DNA from 4 places in the Cupriavidus sp. FW305-3-2-15-C-LB2 genome. Region 2 is predicted to be linked to each of the others. Evidence: predicted binding sites of a transcription regulator. Region 2 holds the regulator's gene; each other region holds the start of a gene.

Region 1 (5,012 bases), on a different contig from region 2:
GCGGGCGGGTGGCATCGAGCAACGGCAGCGCGTGCGTCTGCGTGGCCAGCGCGGACAGACCGTCGGCAACCACGAACACCACATCGGGCGCCTCGCCAGGGCGTGCCGCGGCCAGCCGCGCGCGGCTGGCATCGTCCAGGCGCCGGCCCAGGTCTGGGCGCCGCAGGTAGTGCGCGCGGTCCGGCGCGGCGCTGTGCACGGCAAGGTTCGGCACCCCCGCCGCATCCAGCGCCGCGGTGACCGCGCCCACGTCCAGCGGCAGGTGCACCGCATCGCGCGCCTGCGCATGGGCCAGCCCGAAGGCCAGCACCGCATCGGTGGTCTGGCTGTGGCCGGTACGGCCCAGCGCTACACGCGCGCGCGTGAACTGGCGCAGGCGTTGCCAGGGATCGGCATCGGTGTTGGCAGGATCGGCGGGAGGCGGGCGTCTGGCCGTCATCGGCTGTACCTTACAGGCTGTGGGCCATCTGCAGCAGCGGCTGGCGCGCGGCGGGCTCGAGCAGCCTGCCGCTGGCATCGGCAATGCCCATGCGCTGCAGCCAGGCCTCGAACTCCGGCGCGGGGCGCAGCCCCAGCACCTCGCGCAGGTACAGCGCATCGTGGAACGAAGTGCTCTGGTAGTTGAGCATGATGTCGTCGGCGCCGGGCACGCCCATGATGAAATTGATTCCGGCCACGCCGAACAGCGTCAGCAGCGTGTCCATGTCGTCCTGGTCGGCCTCGGCATGGTTGGTGTAGCAGACGTCGCAGCCCATCGGCACCCCCATCAGCTTGCCGCAGAAGTGGTCTTCCAGACCGGCGCGGATGATCTGCTTGCCGTCGTACAGGTATTCGGGACCGATAAAGCCCACCACCGTATTGACCAGCAGCGGCGCGAACGCGCGCGCCACCGCGTAGGCGCGCGCCTCCATGGTCTGCTGGTCGACGCCGTGGTGCGCATTGGCCGACAGCGCGCTGCCCTGCCCGGTCTCGAAGTACATCAGGTTGTCGCCAACGGTGCCGCGCGCCAGCGCCTGCGCGGCGTCGTGCGCCTCGGCCAGCAGCGCCAGGCTGATGCCGAAGGCCGCATTGGCGCGCTCGCTGCCGGCCACCGACTGGAACACCAGATCCACCGGCGCGCCCTGCCCGATCGCGCGCAGGGTATTGGTGACGTGGGTCAGCACGCAGGATTGCGTGGGGATGTCGAAGCGGCTGCGCAGCTCGTCGATCATGCGCAGCAGCGAGACAATGGCGCCCAGGTTGTCCGAAGCCGGGTTGACGCCGATGGTGGCATCGCCGCAGCCATAGAGCAGCCCGTCGATGATCGACGCGGCAATGCCCTTGGGATCGTCGGTCGGGTGGTTGGGCTGCAGCCGCACCGAGAGCCGGCCCGGCAGCCCCACCGTGCTGCGAAAGCGCGTCACCACCTGGCACTTGCGCGCCACCGCCACCAGGTCCTGGTTGCGCATCAGCTTGCTGACCGCGGCGGCCATCTCCGGGGTGATGCCCGGCGCCACCCGCGCCAGCATGGCGCTGTCGGTTTCATGCAGCAGCAACCAGTTGCGCAGGTCGCCCACGGTAGTGGCGCCGATGGCGGCAAAGGCCGCGCCATCGTGCCGGTCCAGGATCAGGCGCGTGACCTCGTCGTCCTCGTACGGCACCAGCGCCTCGGTCAGGAACTGCTTGAGCGGCACCTCGGCCAGCGCCAGCCGCGCGGCCATCCGCTCCTGCTCGCTGGCCGCGGCAACGCCCGCCAGCGCGTCGCCGGAACGCGCCGGGCTGGCCCGGGCCAGTAGCGTGCGCAGGTCGGCAAAGACGTGGCGGTGGGTGCCGATGGTGTGGGTGTAGGCCATGCGTTCCGTTCCTGGACTCTGGAGAAAACGATGACAGCGGTGCGCCGGGCGCCTTGCCGGGCGCGATTCCCCCTAATATAGACAGCCTTTGCGTGTGCCGTGATGCCAACATCGCCTCAGCGCACACGGCCTGACTCAGGAACAACATCTGGATCGGCGAGAATCCAGAATAAATTTTGAGCAAATTGCATGCCGGAGACCCCGATGAAAGACCCAGACCCGACCGCCACCCCGCGCCTGCTGCCGGCCGCGTGGTACAGCGTCGGCACCGTCGCCTACCTGCTGACCGCCCTGGCGCTGTGGACCGTGCTCCACGCCAACCTGGTGGCGGCATTGCTGTCCGGCCTGCTGCTGTACTCGCTGGTGGACGTGCTGGCGCCGCGCCTGCAGCGCCTGCACCAGCGCCACGACGCCCTGGCCGTGGCCATCCTGTCGGCGCTGATCCTGCTGGGGCTGACGCTGGCGGGCTGGCTGCTGGTGCGCTTTGTCAGTGGCGAAGGCAATACCCTGGACGGGCTGCTCAACCATGTGGCCGACATCATCGACCGCTCGCGCGGGCAGATGCCGCCGTGGCTTAGCGATGCGCTGCCCAAGGGCGTGGACGAGCTGGCCAACACGCTGATCGAGACGCTGCGCGAGCATGCCGCGATGGCGCAGAAGCTGGGCGCCGAGGTGCTGCGCACGCTGGTGCATATCCTGATCGGGCTGGTGATCGGCGCGATGGTGGCGCTGTACCGCGCGGTGGTTCGGCCCAATCGCCGGCCGCTGGCCGCGGCGCTGGTGGCGCGCGCACGCACGCTGCAGCAGGCGTTCTCGCAGTTCATCTTCGCGCAGATCCAGATCTCCACCATCAACACCGTGCTGACGGCGATCTACCTGCTGCTGATGCTGCCGCTCTTTGGTGTGCACCTGCCGCTGACCAAGACGCTGGTGGTGATCACCTTCGTTGCCGGGCTGCTGCCGGTGCTGGGCAACCTGATTTCCAATACGGCCATCGTGGTGGCCTCGCTGTCGGTGTCGCTGCCGATCGCGGTGGCGTCGCTGGTGTTCCTGGTGGTGATCCACAAGCTGGAGTACTTCCTGAACGCGCGCATCATCGGTGCGCGCATCCAGGCCGCGGCGTGGGAACTGCTGATGGTGATGCTGCTGATGGAAACGCTGTTCGGCATCCCGGGCGTGATCGCCGGACCTATCTTCTATGCCTACCTGAAGCGGGAGCTGGCCGGCGCCGGACTGATCTGAGTGCCGCAGCCGGCTCGCCGCGGCGGTGGTAGGACCAATGCCTGCTCAGGCGCCGTCCTGCTCCACCCGGCTGCGCACGAAGTCGATATGGGTCTGCATGGCGGTGCGCGCCTCTTCCGGGCGGCGCGCGCAAATCGCATCGCACAGCGTGCGATGCTGCAGCAGCAACAGGTCTGACGCGCCGTCGTCCTGTTCGCGCAGGCCGGTGCCATTGATGGTGATGTGCTCGCGCAGCATGCCGATCACGCTGGTATGCAGGTGCAGGAACATGGTGTTGTGCGAGGCCTGGGCAATGGCGTCGTGCAGCTGCGCATCGGCATCGGCCTCTGCCTGCTTGTCGTCGGCGGCGCGCGCGCGTTCCAGCTCGGCCATCAGGGCGCGGATCCGCTTCACGTCAGCGGCATCCGCGCGCAGCGCCGCAAAATACGCGGTCGCGCCCTCCAGCACGCGGCGGAACTCCAGGATGTCGTCGCGCAGCGCGGGGTGGTCGGCCACCAGCTGGCCCCAGGGCGAGGCAATGCCGGCGCGCAGCTGGTCGGTGGCGTAGACCCCGGCACCGCGCCGGCTCTGCAGCAGGCCGCGCGCGGCCAGGCGCTGGATCGCCTCGCGCACGGTGTTGCGCGCCACCTCGTATTGCCCGGCCAGCACCCGCTCGGCCGGCAGCCGCGTGCCGGGCGGCCAGGTGCCGTCGAGCAGCGCGGTCTCGATCCGGCGCATGACCGACTCCACGCGTCCGCGGGTGCGCCCGTGCCTTGCTGCCGCTGCCGTCATGCCGTGTGTCCTCGCTCCTGAGCTTGCGCGCGTCGTCGGGCAGATTGGTCCAACCAATTTGTACCGCCGCGCGGAAGCGGGAATTATGCGCCGAAACGTGCGACCCCAGCACGTCCGGAGCGAGACATGAAGGATCGTCAGTACCCCACCGGCCCTGCCCCCACGCAGGCCTACCTGTTTGCCACCTGCCTCGTCGACATGTTCGTGCCGCAGGCCGGCCTTGACGCCGTGCGGTTGCTTGAACGCGAAGGGCTCACCGTGCACTTCCCGCGCGGCCAGAGTTGCTGCGGCCAGCCCGCCTACAGCAGCGGCAACCCCGACGCGGCCCGTGCGGTGGCGCGCGCCCAACTCGACCTGTTCAGCCAGCCCTGGCCGGTGATCGTGCCATCGGGCTCATGCGCGGGCATGATGCGCCACCACTGGCCGCAGCTCTTTGCCGACGATCCGGTGGCCGGCCCCAAGGCACTGGAACTGGCCGGACGCATTTATGAACTGGGCGAATTCCTGCTGCATGTGCTGAAGGTGGACTTTGGCGATGCCGCAGCGGCGGGCCAGGCGCAGGAGCGCATCGTGCTGCATACCTCGTGCGGCGCCCGTCGAGAAATGGGTACGCGCCAGCACGGCGTGGCCCTGGTCGACGCGCTGCCGGGCGTGACCCGCGTGGAGCATGAACGCGAATCAGAATGCTGCGGCTTCGGCGGCACCTTCTCGCTCAAGCATCCCGATATCTCCGGCGCCATGGTGCGCGACAAGGTGGCCTCGGCCTGCGCCACCGGCTGCGACCGGCTGGTCTCGGCCGACTGCGGCTGCCTGCTCAATATCGGCCATACCGCGACGCATGACCGCGCCCCGCTGCAGGTGGAGCACCTGGCCACCTTCCTGTGGCGCCGTAGCGGAGGTGCCGCATGAGCACGCCCGGCGCCCGCGAACGCATGCTCGGCCGGCTGCGCGCCGCCGCGCCTGCACCGTCCCCAGGCACCGCGGAACTCGACCGCCGCATCGACGGCCATTTCGAGGCACGCCGCCATGGCACGCCAGCCGTTGGCGAACTGGCCGGCGCGATGCAGGCGGCACTGCAAGGGCTGCATGCCGAGGTCTGGTGCGCCAGCGAAGCGGCCTGGCCGGCATTGCTGGCCACTGAGCTGGCCAATGCCGGGGTGAAGCGCC
Region 2 (5,012 bases):
CCCGCAGCTGACCGCCGCATCCAGTTATTTCCAGCTGCTGGTCAATGACGACATCGTCAAGACCGACAAGCCGGTCAAGCTGACGCGCGGCCCGTCGGTGATGACCGCCAACGGCCTGATCTTCAACAACGTCACGCGCGAAGTACAATTGCTCGGCAATGTACGCGGCACCATCATCACCGGGCCGACCCCTGGCCGCGCGCCGGGGTCCTGAGCCCCGGCCCGGGGGCCGCACCAACCCGCACCAACGTACCCAGACGCCCTCAAGCAACCCTGCCAACATGACTGCTTCCCTGACGACATCGTCCCGTCGACGCACCGCCCCGGCCCTGCTCGCCCTGGCCATGGCCTTCGGCCTGCTGGCCCAGCCCGCCCTGGCCGAGCGCGCGGACCGCGACAAGCCGATGGTGCTGGAGGCGGACAACGCCAGCTATGACGACGTCAAGCAGATCTATACGCTGACCGGCAATGTGGTGCTGACCAAGGGCACCATGATCCTGAAGTCCGACGCCGCCGAACTGCGCACCGATCCCGAGGGCTACCAGTTCGCGGTGGCCACCGCCAAGCCGGGCAAGCAGGCCTACATCCGGCAGAAGCGCGAAGGCGTCGACGAATACATCGACGGCTGGGGCGACCGCATCGAGTACGACGGCAAGCAGGAGTACTCCAAGCTGATCGGCAATGCCCGCATGGCGCGCCTGCAGGGCGCCAAGCAGGTCGACGAGATCCGCGGCGCGGTGCTGACCTACGACAGCCGCAAGGAGTTCTACACGGCTGCCGGCGGCGGTAGCGGCGATGCCGCGGCCGCCAATCCGTCCGGCCGCGTGCGCGCGGTGCTGTCGCCGCGCCAGGACCAGAAGGCCGGCGCCACGGGCAGCGGCGGCTCGCCGCTGGACCTGAAGCCGGCGCCCGCGCCTGCCAACAAACCCTGACGCCTGGCGCCGGCTGCGTGCATCGCATGCGGCCGGCGCCAGAAACGCCTGAACGCCAGACTGTGCCAATGACCGATACCGCAACCATCGCCGACAAGCCTTCCGTCGAAGCCTCCACCGTCCTTGCCGGCGGCAGCACGCTGGTCGTGCGCCACCTGAAGAAACGCTATGGCTCGCGCACGGTGGTCAAGGACGTCTCGCTCGACGTGAAGAGCGGCGAGGTGGTCGGCCTGCTCGGGCCCAACGGCGCGGGCAAGACCACCTCCTTCTACATGATCGTGGGCCTGGTGGCGCTGGACGAAGGCGATATCGTGCTCGACGGCGACCACATCAGCGGCCTGCCGATCCACGAGCGCGCGCGCATGGGGCTGTCGTACCTGCCGCAGGAAGCCTCGGTATTCCGCAAGCTCAACGTCGAAGAGAACATCCGCGCGGTGCTGGAGCTGCAGGTGAGCAACGGCAAGCCGCTGCCCAAGGCCGAGATCGAGCGCCGCCTGGATTCGCTGCTCGACGACCTGCAGATCGCGCACCTGCGCAACAACCCGGCGCTGTCGCTGTCGGGCGGCGAGCGCCGCCGCGTGGAAATCGCGCGCGCGCTGGCGTCGTCGCCGCGCTTCATCCTGCTGGACGAACCCTTCGCCGGCGTGGACCCGATCGCCGTGGGCGAGATCCAGCGCATCGTCAGCTTCCTCAAGGCACGCAATATCGGCGTGCTGATCACCGACCACAACGTGCGCGAGACGCTCGGCATCTGCGACCACGCCTACATCATCAGCGAAGGCACGGTGCTGGCCGCGGGCCAGCCCGAGGAAATCATCGCCAATGACGCAGTGCGGCGCGTCTACCTGGGCGAGAACTTCCGCATGTGATGCAGCGGCCTGCCATGGAGCGGCAGGCTATTCGCGGGCGCACGTGGGCCTGCCACAGCCAGCAGCGATCAGACCGCATAAGCGATAGCAATTTCCGTTCCAACAACGGAAAGATGCGCATAGAATAGGTCGCATGAAACCGTCGCTACAGCTCCGCCTTTCCCAGCATCTGGCCCTGACCCCGCAACTGCAGCAGTCGATCCGGCTGCTGCAGCTTTCCACGCTGGAACTGCAGCAAGAGGTCGAACAGGCACTGACGGAAAACCCTCTGCTCGAACGCGAGAACGACTGGATCGAAAGCCCGCTGCGCGTGGCGGCCGACGGCTCGGTCAACCTGCAGAGCGCACCGGCGCCCGCGCCGGCAGAGCCGCAGGGCAATGGCGAGGCCCGCGCCGACGGCGCGGCTGACGACGACAGCTATGGCGACAGCGGCAACGGCGACGACTATGGCAGCAGCGACTGGAGCCTGGACGACTTTGCCCGCCGCCCCCAGGGCGACGAGGACGAAAAAACGCCGATGCAGCTGCGCGAAGCCGAGCCCACGCTGCGCGAGTACCTGATGGAACAGCTCACGCCGCTGAAGATCTCGGCGCGCGACAAGGGCCTGGCCATCTTCCTGATCGAATCGCTCGACGACGATGGCTACCTGAGCGCATCGCTTGAGGAGATCTGCACGGAGTTGCCGGAAGAACTCGAGTTCGAGATCGAGGAGGTCCACGCCATCCTCACGCTGCTGCAGAGCTTCGACCCGCCCGGCGTGGGCGCGCGCAACGCCGCCGAGTGCCTGGCCCTGCAGTTGCGGCGCCTGACGCACCCGCAGCGCGAACTGGCCCTGAACATCGTGACCAGCCACCTGGAGTTGCTCGCAGTACGCGACTACACGCGGCTGAAGAAGGCGCTGCAGGTGGATGAAGCGGCGCTGAAGTCCGCACACGAACTGATCCGCTCGCTGGCGCCCTACCCCGGCCATGCATACAGCCGCCCGGAGGCGGACTTCGTGGTGCCGGACGTGTTCGTGCGCAAGGGAGGCGGCGGCTGGATCGCGCAGCTCAATCCGGATGTGATGCCGAGGCTGCGCATCAATGACATGTATGCGCAAATCCTGCGTGGCGCAAAGGGTGAGTCCGGCACCGCCGGGCTGCAGCAGAAGCTGCAGGAGGCGCGCTGGCTGATCAAGAACATCCAGCAGAGGTTCGACACAATCCTGCGTGTCTCGCAGGCCATTGTCGAGCGTCAAAAGAACTTTTTCAGCCACGGCGAAATCGCCATGCGCCCCTTGGTTTTGCGGGAGATTGCCGATACACTGGGTTTACACGAGTCAACCATCTCCCGGGTGACGACCAATAAATATATGGCAACGCCGATGGGTACTTTCGAACTGAAGTACTTCTTCGGCAGCCACGTGTCCACCGAAACCGGTGGCGCGGCTTCGTCAACGGCCATCCGCGCCTTGATCAAGCAACTGATAGGAGCCGAAGACCCGAGGAATCCCCTTTCCGACAGTCGCATTGCCGAACTGCTGGGCGAACAAGGCTTCGTTGTCGCACGCCGCACCGTTGCCAAGTATCGCGAAGCCCTGAAGATCCCCGCAGTCAATCTCCGCAAGTCTTTGTAGCCGAGCCCACCGCCTGCCTGGTGAGGCTCTTTCAGAAGGAGAAGCGCTATGAACTTCAAGATCAGTGGACACCACCTGGACATCACGCCCCCTCTGCGTGAGTACGTGGAAACGAAGCTGGAGCGAATCGTCAGGCATTTCGATCAAGTCATTGGCGTTAGTGTGCTGCTCTCTGTCGACAACCATAAAGAAAAGGACCGGCGTCAGTACGCGGAAATCAATCTACATCTCAAGGGCAAGGACATCTTTGTCGAAGCGCATCACGAAGACCTGTATGCAGCGATCGACGCACTCGTCGACAAGCTGGACCGTCAGGTGATCCGCTACAAGGATCGCGTGCAAGGCCACGACCGCGAAGCGGTCAAGTACCAGATGGCCGCAGCGCAAATGCAGCAATGACCGTGCCCGGCAGCCCCGCAGCGGGCTGCTGAATCAGGATTGAACAGGCAAGCCGCGCCAAGAAGCGCGGCTTTTTTGCGCCCTCGCGTTCCCGGTTGCCGCCGGCATGCCGCGCCCGCACTGGCGGCGCGGCCCGGCTGTGGCGCCGGAGCCGATGCTTTTCACCCGAATGAGCAAGGGTGTTCGCAAGCGCTGCGCCAAGGTGTATGCTGCGCCATACAAAGAGAGGGAATCCTGGCCGTGCCCCGCACCGGTGCACCGGCTCCCCGCCGCGGAGGCACCATTGCATCACCATGTATCTTTCTGCACCGGCTTGCCCCGTTGCGCTGCACAATGCGGGAGTAGTCGCTGCTCTATAATGGGCCGGACGCCTCCGGCCAGGCCAACGGCAGGCCGGAGCCAGCCCACTGCCCGGCGGAACGGTCCGCCCGCTAACTGAAATCCTGCGCATCGCCCATGAATCGTTTGGCCAAATTGCTGCCACCCGGCAACATCACCCTCGACGTCAGCGTCACCAGCAAGAAGCGTGTGTTCGAGCAGGCCGGGCTCCTCTTCGAGAACAACCATGGTGTGGCGCGCGCCATCGTGACGGACAACCTGTTCGCGCGCGAGTCGCTTGGATCCACCGGCCTGGGCGCCGGCGTGGCAATCCCGCACGGCCGCATCAAGGGCCTGAAGCAGCCGCTGGCCGCGTTCATGCGCCTGGCCGAACCAATTCCGTTCGAATCGCCCGATGGCAAGCCGGTATCGCTGCTGATCTTCCTGCTGGTGCCCGAACAGGCTACGCAGCAGCACCTGGAAATCCTGTCCGAAATCGCGCAACTGCTTTCCGACCGCGACATGCGTGAAGGGCTGGCCACGCTGCCCACGCCCGATGCCGTCCATCAGTTGCTGATCGCATGGCATCCCTGATCCCCTGATCCCTCAAGCGGGCCGGCACCAGACCGGGCAGGCGCCAAGGCGCTTCGCAAACCGCCCCACCAGTCATACCGCATGGAACTCACCGGCGTCACCTCCCAGTCCATCTTCGACGACAACGCAGCCGACATCAAACTCTCGTGGGTGGCCGGCCTGGAAGGTGCGGATCGCGCCTTCGATGTGGAGTTCGCCCGCGAAGCCACCTCCGCCGCCGACCTGGTGGGCCACCTGAATCTGATCCACCCCAACCGCATCCAGGTGCTCGGCAAGCCCGAGATC
Region 3 (5,012 bases), on a different contig from region 2:
CACTTCTTCACGAACGACGGTGGCGGCAACGCCATGATGTACGTGAACCTGATCTGGATCTGGGGCCACCCCGAGGTGTACATCCTGATCCTGCCGGCGTTCGGCATCTTCTCTGAAGTGATCGCCACGTTCTCGGGCAAGAAGCTGTTCGGCTACAAGGGCATGGTGTACGCGACCGCCGCGATCATGGTGCTGTCGTTCATCGTGTGGCTGCACCACTTCTTCACGATGGGCTCGGGCGCCAACGTCAACGCGTTCTTCGGCATCACCACCATGATCATCTCCATCCCGACCGGGGTGAAGATCTTCAACTGGCTGTTCACCATGTACCGCGGCCGGGTCCAGATGACCTCGCCGGTGCTGTGGACGCTGGGCTTCATGATCACCTTCGTGATCGGCGGCATGACCGGCGTGCTGATGGCCGTGCCGGCCGCTGACTTCGTGCTGCACAACAGCCTGTTCCTGATCGCCCACTTCCACAACGTGATCATCGGCGGCGTGCTGTTCGGCTACCTGGCCGGCATCACCTACTGGTGGCCGAAGGCGTTCGGCTTCACGCTGAACGAGCGCCTGGGCAAGTGCGCCTTCTGGTGCTGGCTGGTCGGCTTCTACTTCGCCTTCATGCCGCTGTACGTGCTGGGCCTGATGGGCATGACCCGCCGCCTGAACCACACCGACAACCCGGCCTGGACGCCGTGGCTGTACCTGGCCGTCGTGGGCGTGGTGTTCGTGGCGCTGGGCATCTTCTTCCAGGTGCTGCAGATCGTGGTGTCGATCCGCGACCGCAAGAAGCTGGCCGACGTGACCGGCGACCCGTGGGGCGGCCGTACCCTGGAGTGGGCCACCTCGTCGCCGCCGCCGTTCTACAACTTCGCGCACACCCCGGTGGTGCGTGACCTGGACGCGTTCTCCGACATGAAGGCCCGTGGCGAGACGCTGCCGACCGAAGGCTACGAGAAGATCCACATGCCCAAGAACACGGGCGCGGGCTTCATCATCGGCGCCTTCAGCCTGGTGTTCGGCTTTGCCCTGACCTGGCATATCTGGTGGATGGCCATCGTTGGCCTGGTGGGCATGGTGTGGGCGTTTATCCACCGCAGCAACGACGACCATATCGACTACTACGTGCCGGCCACCGAGGTCGAGCAGATCGAAACGCGCCATCTGCAGCGCATTGCTTCGCAAGCCTGAGAACCATGTCGACTCAAGTCCTAGACCGCATCCCCGCGCAGGCCGGCGCACCGGCCAAAGCCGACGCGCATGGCCATGACCATGCGCACCACGATACCAGTGCCAATACGGTGTATGGCTTCTGGATCTATCTGATGAGCGACTGCATCATCTTCGCCGGACTGTTCGCGGCCTTCGCCGTGCTGCGCGGCGAACTGGCAGGCGGCCCGTCGGCGAAGGAGCTGTTCGAGCTCAACTACGTGCTGGTGGAGACCTTCATCCTGCTGTTCTCCTCGATCACGTACGGCATGGCGATGATCTCGCTGCAGAACCGCAGCCTGAGCCGCGTGCAGGTGTGGCTCGGCATCACGTTCCTGCTGGGCGCGGCGTTCATGGCGATGGAAATCAACGAATTCCATCACCTGATCGCCGAAGGCGCCGGCCCGGGCCGCAGCGCTTTCCTGTCGTCGTTCTTCACGCTGGTCGGCACCCACGGCCTGCACGTCGCCAGCGGCATGCTGTGGATGATCGTGCTGATGTGGCAACTGTCGAAGAAGGGCATCACCCCGACCCTGAGCAAGCGCCTGATGTGCCTGTCGCTGTTCTGGCACTTCCTGGACGTGGTCTGGATCGGCGTGTTTACCGTGGTCTACCTGATGGGACATCTGTGATGGCACAACACAACGCACCGGCGGCGCACGGCGCCCACGACTCGCACGACTCGCACGCGGGTCATGACACCCACGCCAGCTTCAAGTCGTACGCAATCGGCTTCATCCTGGCCGTGATCCTGACCGTGATCCCGTTCAAGCTCGTGATGGACGGCAGCATGGACAAGGGCACCATCCTCTGGATCATCCTCGGCATGGCCGCGGTCCAGATCCTGGTCCACCTGAAGTACTTCCTGCACCTGGACACGTCGTCCGAGCAGCGCAGCAACGTGATCGCGCTGCTGTTCACGGCGCTGATCCTGGTGATCGTGGTGGCGGGTTCGCTGTGGATCATGCACAACCTGAATGCCAACATGATGGTGATGTAAGGACCAACGTCCTGGCATCGAGAGCGGGGCCCTGCAAGGGGCCCCGTTTTTTTTGCCCGTCGCCTGCCTTGGGGCGTGGTGCCCGGCCTTGGTGCGGGGACGCGCATCGCCTGGTGCCTTGCGCATGCCGCCCGCACGGAATTGCGCAGATGCACGGGAGTGGTGCGTGCGCCGCCCGCACTGCTCTGGTGCGGATGCGCGATCGCGGGCGGCGGCAGCGCCTGCGCGCCGCGCCAGCACGCCATCTGCCGGGGGTGCGGTGGGTATCAGGCGGCCTGCCTCCATGGCACGCTAGTTGCAGAAGCATCACCCGGGGAGCGTAGTCCCTGACTAACACCATAAACGGGAGCTGCAAATGCAACGACGTGACATGCTGAAGCTGTCGGCGATAGCCGCCGCGGCAATGATCGGTACCAGCCCGCTGGCCATGGCGCAGTCCAAGGAACCGATCAAGGTCGGTATCCTGCACTCGCTGTCCGGCACCATGGCCATTTCGGAGACGTCGCTGAAGGACGTGGCGCTGATGACCATCGACGAGATCAACAAGAGCGGCGGCGTGCTGGGGCGCAAGCTGGAGCCGGTGGTGGTGGATCCCGCCTCGAACTGGCCGCTGTTCGCGGAAAAGGCGCGCCAGCTGATCACCAAGGACAAGGTCGCGGTGACCTTCGGCTGCTGGACCTCGGTGTCGCGCAAATCCGTGCTGCCGGTCTACGAAGAGCTGAACTCGCTGCTGTTCTACCCGGTGCAGTATGAAGGCGAAGAGATGTCGAAGAACGTCTTCTACACCGGTGCAGCGCCCAACCAGCAGGCCATTCCGGCGGTGGAATACCTGATGAGCAAGGAAGGCGGCGGCGCCAAGCGCTTCTTCCTGCTGGGCACGGACTACGTCTACCCGCGCACCACCAACAAGATCCTGCGCGCGTTCCTGAAGAGCAAGGGCGTGGCCGACAAGGACATCGAAGAGGTCTACACCCCGTTTGGCCACAGCGACTACCAGACCATCGTCGCCAATATCAAGAAGTTCTCGCAGGGCGGCAAGACCGCGGTGATCTCCACCATCAACGGCGACTCCAACGTGCCGTTCTACAAGGAACTTGGCAACGCCGGGCTGAAGGCCAAGGACGTGCCGGTGGTGGCGTTCTCGGTGGGTGAGGAGGAACTGCGCGGCATCGATACCAAGCCACTGGTGGGCCACCTGGCCGCATGGAACTACTTCATGTCGGTCAAGAACCCCGAGAACGACGCCTTTCGCAAGCAGTGGGCGGCATGGGTCAAGGCCAACAACCTGCCCGGCGGCGACAAGCGTGTGACCAACGACCCGATGGAAGCCACCTACGTGGGCATCCATATGTGGGCGCAGGCCGTGAAGAAGGCCGGCACCACCGATACCAACAAGGTGCGCGCTGCCATGTACGGCCAGACCTTCAAGGCACCGGACGGCTTCACGCTGACCATGGGCGAGAACCACCACCTGTACAAGCCGGTGATGATCGGCGAAGTGAAGGGCGACGGCCAGTTCTCGGTGGTGTGGAAGACGCCGAAGGCGGTGCGCGCGCAGCCGTGGAGCCCGTTCATCGCGGGTAACGAAGGCAAGCCGGACAAGGTGATGTAAGCCGGGCCACCCGCTGCCGGTTGGCTCCCCTCTCCCGCTTGCGGGAGAGGGGCTGGGGGAGAGGGCTGGCGCTTGCCAGCCAGATGGTACTCGCTTCGTCATGGACACCTGCCTTCTCCCCAAACACTCATTCCGCAACTCGCCAGCACCTATGCGCAATCCCTTATCCGTTTCCATCCTGCCATGGCTGCGCGCCCTGCTGGCGGCGCTGCTGCTGGCGGCTGCGCCGTGGGCCGCGGCGCTGACGCAGGCCGACCTGAGGCCGCTGGCCGAAGACGATTTCGATGCCAAGACCGCGGCGCTGACCGCGCTGGCCAAGGCCCCGCCGGAACAGGCCGGCCCGATCCTGAAGGCCTTGCAGGACGACGCGCTGCAATATGCGCCGTCGGTCGGCATGGTGCGCCAGGATGGCGACAAGACCGTCGATGCCGTCACCGGCAAACCGGTCGCGGTGAAAGCCGACGAGCTCGAATCCCTGACCCTGAACAACAGCCTGCGCGCGCTGGTCGACAGCGCCGCCAGCAGCCTGCTGCTGCAGTCGCCCGATATCGCGGTGCGCGCGCAGGCCATCGCCACGCTGCGCGACCAGCCCGAGAGCGCCTCGCGCGCCGCGGTCGAAGCCGCGCGCAAGAACGAGGCCGATGCCGGACTGCGCACCAGCCTGGACGTGATCTGGGCCAACCTGGTGCTGGCCGAGCCGGCCGATCCCGCAGCGCATGACGCGAGGCTTGAAGCCATCCGCATCCTCGGCAGCGACAGCAACCCGCAGAGCCGCCAGAAGCTGGCGCCGCTGGTGGAGCGCGACAGCGCCGGCAACTACCGCGAGCCCGATGCCGACGTGCGCCTGGCCGCGCAGCAGGCGCTGGACACGCTGCGCAGCGACCAGCGCCGCGCCGAGCTGATCGGCAACCTGTTCGCCGGCCTGAGCCTGGGCAGCGTGCTGCTGCTGGCCGCGCTCGGGCTGGCCATCACCTATGGCCTGATCGGCGTCATCAACATGGCGCACGGTGAATTCCTGATGATCGGCGCCTATGCCACCTACGTGGTGCAGTCGCTGTTCCGCGCCTACGCGCCGGGTGCGTTCGACTGGTACCTGCCGGCGGCGCTGCCGGCCTCGTTCCTGGCCGCCGCGCTGGTGGGCTTCGTGCTCGAGCGGCTGGTGCTGCGCCACCTGTACGGCCGCCCGCTGGA
Region 4 (5,012 bases), on a different contig from region 2:
TGGCGAGCGACACCCGCGCGGCTTGCGCCACGTCGATCAGGGTGGCGCCACCTGTCGTGTCGGGCCTGCCCCCCGCTGGATCTTTGCGATTCACGCTTAGAGCTCCGGATGAAAACGTTTTCATTGAAGGTGGAAAAAACGGGGCGTCAAGACATTCCGTCGCTGCACTGCCGCAGAAGGCGGCTGGCGGACGGGCGCCTGCACCCTGCCTGGATGGCATTTTGTTTGGCGTGGATGACAGGGGGATGACATCCGGGTGCAAAGGCCGGATGCCGGCCGCGTAGGAAAACGCCGCCTACGGAGTGCGCACCGCAGGTCGCGTGTCGCGTACCGTGGTCGGGGCGGGGTACACGTCGTCGCTGGGCGCAATCGGCTGACGCGGCGGTGGCGGTGTCGCCGCGGTATCCCGGGGGACTCCCTCGCATCCCGCCAGGGCTGCGGCCAGAAGGGCAATGAGGGAGCACTCAGCCAAGCCGCAACGGAAGGCGTGACCGGTGCGGGGGAAGAGCGTGCGGTGCTGCATAAGCGGACCCCAGGTGGCAATCCTGCCTCTAGCTTATGCTACTGGCGCACAACAGAGCTCTCCTGGAATGTGTGGTTCAAGCCTGACATCCCCGTATCCACCCGACAGCTGTATATTCTGGGCCGCGACGCATAAAGGCACGTGCCTGACTCACAAGCCTTGCTTCGTGGAAAGAGCTGCCGCCTGTGTATGCACTTCCTTATGCCGGCTCCTGTTGGCCCCTGACTGTTTTGCGCAGCATTTTCATAAGCCAATGCCTGCTGGCTAAGACATGAAGCCATGTGCCTGCAAACTCGCAACAAGCCGGGGCAGTGTGTAACGAATCTATTATGTAGTGGTGCATATGCCACATTTGAGCGGATGCAAGCAGGTAGAATCGCGCCTTCCGTGCCAATCGCAACATTCCTATAACAATGAGCCCCCGTCCGTCGCGCCTGCCGTGCATTGACGCCCTGAAAGCGGTCAGCTCCCAGTTGATCGTGCTCCATCACCTGGCCTTCTATGGCCCGATGTCCGATACCGCGTATCGGCTGGCCCCGGGGCTGGTGGACTGGCTCTACGACTACGCCCGCATCGCCGTGCAGGTCTTTCTGGTGGTCAGCGGTTTCCTCGCCGCGCGCAGCCTGGCGCCGCATGGCCAGCTGGAAATCAGCCAGCATCCGCTGCTGGTGCTGTGGCGGCGCTACCAGAAGCTGGTGGTGCCATTTGCTGCGGCGCTGCTGCTCAGCATTGCCGGGGCCGCCCTGGCGCGCCAATGGATGGTGCATGATTCGATCCCTGCGCCGCCCGGCCTGCTGCAGTTCCTTGCGCACGTGACGCTGCTGCATAACGTGCTCGATGTCGACGCGCTCTCGGCCGGGGTCTGGTACGTGGCCATCGACCTGCAGCTGTTTGCGCTGCTGCTGGGTGCGCTGTGGGCCGCGCGCGCCGTGGCGCGCGGGAAAGCGCCGGCGGGTGCCGGGGTCAGCATTGGCATTGTGGTGCTGGTGGCGGTGGCATCGCTGTTCTGGTTCAACCGCGATGCCGCGTGGGATATCTGGGCGCTGTACTTCTTCGGCGCCTATGGCATGGGGGCGCTGGCCTACTGGGCGTCCAACCCCGGTCGCCCGGTGTTGCCGCTGCTGGTCCTCGGCGCGGTAACGTTGGCGGCGCTGGCCTTCGATTTCCGGCTGCGCATCGCGGTGGCGCTGGCGACTGCGCTGCTGCTGGCGGTGGCGCGCCGCGGCGGCTGGCTGGAGCGCTGGCCGCGGGCGCGCGTGATCGGCTTCTTCGGGCGCATTTCCTATTCGGTGTTCCTGGTTCACTTTCCGGTCTGCCTGCTGGTCAACGCGCTGGTGTCGAACCTGGCGCCGGGCCAGCCGGTGCTGAACGCGCTCGGCATGGTTGCCGCATGGGCGCTCAGCAATGTGGCCGGCGCGTTGTTCTATCGCTACATCGAAAGCGCCCGGCCGTTGGCGGCGCTGCGTGCGCTACTGGGCAACGGCCGCGACCGCGCCAGCCGGCAAAGCGTGTAACGTTTGCAGGCATGGCCGTGCAGCGGTGGTACGGTTTCTCCCGGACGGCGACGTGCCAGCATGGCCGTGCGCGCTTCTTGTTGGTGCTTGTGCACCCGTCATGCCACGTCGCCTGCACGCCATGCGTGCATGCCGCCCGCGCAAACTTGCGTTCGGCGCCACACACATCGGAGCAACACTCGCGTAAATGGCATTGGGCGATGGCACAAAGGTTGCCTAGTATGGAATCGTAAACCTGACCATTTGGTCAGGATTCCATCGGGAACCGAGGGTGCCATGTCCGACCATATCGTCCTGACCTCGCACGCACGCCGCGACAAGCCGGCCGAGCCTATCCACTGGGGCGCCCCCACGGCGGCCGAGCGCGGGCCGGTCATCGCCAGCCTGGCGAATCCGGCGCAGCGCAATGTGATCGGCACTCACGCAGGTGCCTACGCCATCTACCGGGCCCTGGCGGTTGCCGCGGGCGCATTGCAGCGCGACCATCGCACCGACCTGACCGATACCGCGCCGGCGGAGGCGATCGGCCCGCATCCGCAGTGGGGCGACCCGGAGAAGATAGTTTCGCTGGATCCCTGGGGCCACCTGGTGTCCACCGTGTTTGCCGACCGCATCGCGGCCGGCGTGGATATCCGCCCGACCATCGCCGTCACCCGCGCGCATATCAACATGCCGGAGCTGATGTCGGCCATCGCGGCCGGCCGGCTCAAGCCCGACGGCGACATCCTCCATGCCAATGGCGATGTGCGCGTGACCAAGGCTGCGGTCGATCCGGTCTGGTATCTGCCCGGGCTGGCGGCCCGTTTCGGCATCAAGGAAAGCGTGCTGCGCCGCAGCCTGTTCGAGCAGACCGGCGGCATGTTCCCGGAACTGGTGACGCGGCCGGACCTGAAGGTGTTCCTGCCGCCCATCGGCGGCATGACGCTGTATTTCTTCGGCGACGTGAGCCAGCTGGGCAAGCCTGAAACCCGCGTGGCCTGCCGCGTGCACGATGAATGCAACGGATCGGACGTGTTCGGGTCAGACATCTGTACCTGCCGGCCGTATCTGGCACATGGCATCGAGGTGTGCATCGAGATGGCGCAGCAGGGCGGTGTCGGGCTGGTGGTCTACAACCGCAAGGAGGGCCGCGCGCTGGGCGAGGTGACCAAGTTCCTGGTCTACAACGCCCGCAAGCGGCAGGTGGGCGGCGACCGTGCCGAGACTTACTTTGCCCGCACCGAATGCGTGGCAGGCGTGCAGGACATGCGTTTCCAGGAGCTGATGCCGGATGTGTTCCACTGGCTGGGCATCCGCCGCATCGACCGCTGGGCGTCGATGAGCAACATGAAGCATGGCGCGCTGGTGGCGCAGGGCATCGAGGTGGTCGAGCAGGTGGCCATCCCCGAGACCCTGATTCCCGCCGACGCCCGTGTCGAGATCGATGCCAAGGTGGCCGCGGGCTACTTTACGCACTACACGCCGCCGGATGCGAACGAACTGGCCCTGGCAAAGGGCAGGGGGTTGAACGAATGACGATGTTTCCCGAGGATGGCAAGCCCGGCATGGACCGCCAGGGCACAGGTAACGAGATGCGGCCTGGTGCCGGCTGGCTGAGCCCGGTGCCGGAAGGGCATCCCGCTTCGGCGCTGCTGTGTGCCGAGGCGGTGCGCACGCATTGCGCGGCGGTCACCGAGAACGTGGCCAGCGGCGCGTCCGAACTTTTCACCTGGCATCCGGACCGCGTGCATGCCATTGCCGACTATGTCGCCAGCACCATCCGCCAGCGCTATCCTGACCTGCAGGTGCCGTACCACAGCCGCTGGCGCCATTTTGAAAGCGCCGGCGTCGACCAGCGCGCGGACCGGTGGCAGGTGCTGTGCGAGCGTGCCGCGCTGAGCGGGCCCGAGCACCGCGAGGAGCGCGCCCGCATCGGCATCGACCTGGTGATTCCAAGCGTATTGCTCGATGCCGGCGCCGGCCCTGACTGGCGTTACCGCGATCCGGCCAGCGACCTGGTGCTGACGCGCTCGGAAGGGCTGGGCGTGGCCAGTTTCGACCTGTTCGCGCGCGGCGGCTTCTCGGCCGCGCCGGGCGATCCGCTGCGCGCGGACGCCGAGCGGCTGCAGCGCATCGATGCCGACAGCATCGCCCACGCCTTCCAGGTCGCGCAGCACAACCCGCTGGTGGGGCTGGAAGGCCGCGCCGGCCTGCTGCGCCGCCTCGGCGAGGTGATGGAGGCGACCCCGGCGCTGTTCGGCCGGCCGGCACGGCTGGGCAACCTGTACGACTACCTGAAGGCGCATGCGGTCAACGGGCACCTCGACGCCGGCTTCCTGCTGCGCACGCTGCTGGTCGGCCTGGGGCCGGTATGGCCGGGGCGGATCATTGTCGAAGGCGTGTCGCTGGGCGACTGCTGGCGGCATCCGGCCGCGCCGGGCGGGCTGGTGCCGTTCCACAAGCTCACGCAATGGCTGACGTATTCGCTGCTGGAGCCGCTGGAGGACGCCGGCCTGACCGTGACCGGGCTGGACGCGCTGACGGGCCTGCCCGAATACCGCAACGGCGGCCTGCTCTACGACTTCGAGCTGATGGTGCCGCGCGACCCCGGCTTTGCCGCCGTGCCGCATGCGGTGGATGAGCCCGTGATCGTCGAATGGCGCGCGCTGACCGTGACCGGCCTGGACCTGGTGGCCGACGGCGTGCGCCAGGCGCTTGGCTTGCAGGAAGAAAATTTCCCGCTGGCGCGCGTGCTCGAAGGCGGCACCTGGGCGGCGGGGCGCCGCATTGCCGCCAAGCGGCGCCCGGGTGGCGCGCCGCCGTTCGCCATCATCAGCGACGGCACGGTGTTCTGAGCAAGGTCGGCCGCCAGGCGGCCGACCTTGCCGGCAGGCATTGCGTGTGAAACCTGGCATCTGGAGCGTCACCATGAACGACATGTCCGCTGTTCCCGCTGTTGAACCACTCGATGCCGATCCTGCCGGCCTGGCCGGGGT

What was found. Region 2 encodes sigma-54, which starts transcription at its own class of promoters, with help from an activator protein. Its sites were predicted from a motif close to TGGCANGNAANCTGCTTT; they were not measured.
Region 1: the regulator sigma-54 is predicted to act here: its motif matches at 2,010-2,027, upstream of AC3WRR_RS07965 (ethanolamine ammonia-lyase subunit EutB).
Region 3: the regulator sigma-54 is predicted to act here: its motif matches at 2,494-2,511, upstream of urtA (urea ABC transporter substrate-binding protein).
Region 4: the regulator sigma-54 is predicted to act here: its motif matches at 2,239-2,256, upstream of AC3WRR_RS02900 (GTP cyclohydrolase II).

Annotation. Positions count from the first base shown of each region.
Region 1 covers NZ_JBYSZW010000007.1:115,169-120,180, reverse strand. The annotation lists gene eutC (ethanolamine ammonia-lyase subunit EutC) at 1-439, opposite strand, end outside; gene AC3WRR_RS07965 (ethanolamine ammonia-lyase subunit EutB) at 450-1,832, opposite strand; gene AC3WRR_RS07960 (AI-2E family transporter) at 2,037-3,074, shown strand; gene AC3WRR_RS07955 (FadR/GntR family transcriptional regulator) at 3,120-3,791, opposite strand; gene AC3WRR_RS07950 ((Fe-S)-binding protein) at 3,972-4,754, shown strand; gene AC3WRR_RS07945 (LutC/YkgG family protein) at 4,751-5,012, shown strand, end outside.
Region 2 covers NZ_JBYSZW010000048.1:35,850-40,861, forward strand. The annotation lists gene lptC (LPS export ABC transporter periplasmic protein LptC) at 1-214, shown strand, start outside; gene lptA (lipopolysaccharide transport periplasmic protein LptA) at 282-932, shown strand; gene lptB (LPS export ABC transporter ATP-binding protein) at 1,001-1,801, shown strand; gene AC3WRR_RS27600 (RNA polymerase factor sigma-54) at 1,935-3,416, shown strand; gene hpf (ribosome hibernation-promoting factor, HPF/YfiA family) at 3,465-3,815, shown strand; gene ptsN (PTS IIA-like nitrogen regulatory protein PtsN) at 4,272-4,727, shown strand; gene hprK (HPr(Ser) kinase/phosphatase) at 4,809-5,012, shown strand, end outside.
Region 3 covers NZ_JBYSZW010000039.1:40,604-45,615, forward strand. The annotation lists gene cyoB (cytochrome o ubiquinol oxidase subunit I) at 1-1,191, shown strand, start outside; gene cyoC (cytochrome o ubiquinol oxidase subunit III) at 1,197-1,841, shown strand; gene cyoD (cytochrome o ubiquinol oxidase subunit IV) at 1,841-2,209, shown strand; gene urtA (urea ABC transporter substrate-binding protein) at 2,565-3,821, shown strand; gene urtB (urea ABC transporter permease subunit UrtB) at 3,973-5,012, shown strand, end outside.
Region 4 covers NZ_JBYSZW010000002.1:213,321-218,332, forward strand. The annotation lists gene AC3WRR_RS02890 (substrate-binding domain-containing protein) at 1-124, opposite strand, end outside; gene AC3WRR_RS02895 (acyltransferase family protein) at 937-2,037, shown strand; gene AC3WRR_RS02900 (GTP cyclohydrolase II) at 2,314-3,552, shown strand; gene AC3WRR_RS02905 (URC4/urg3 family protein) at 3,549-4,871, shown strand; gene upp (uracil phosphoribosyltransferase) at 4,945-5,012, shown strand, end outside.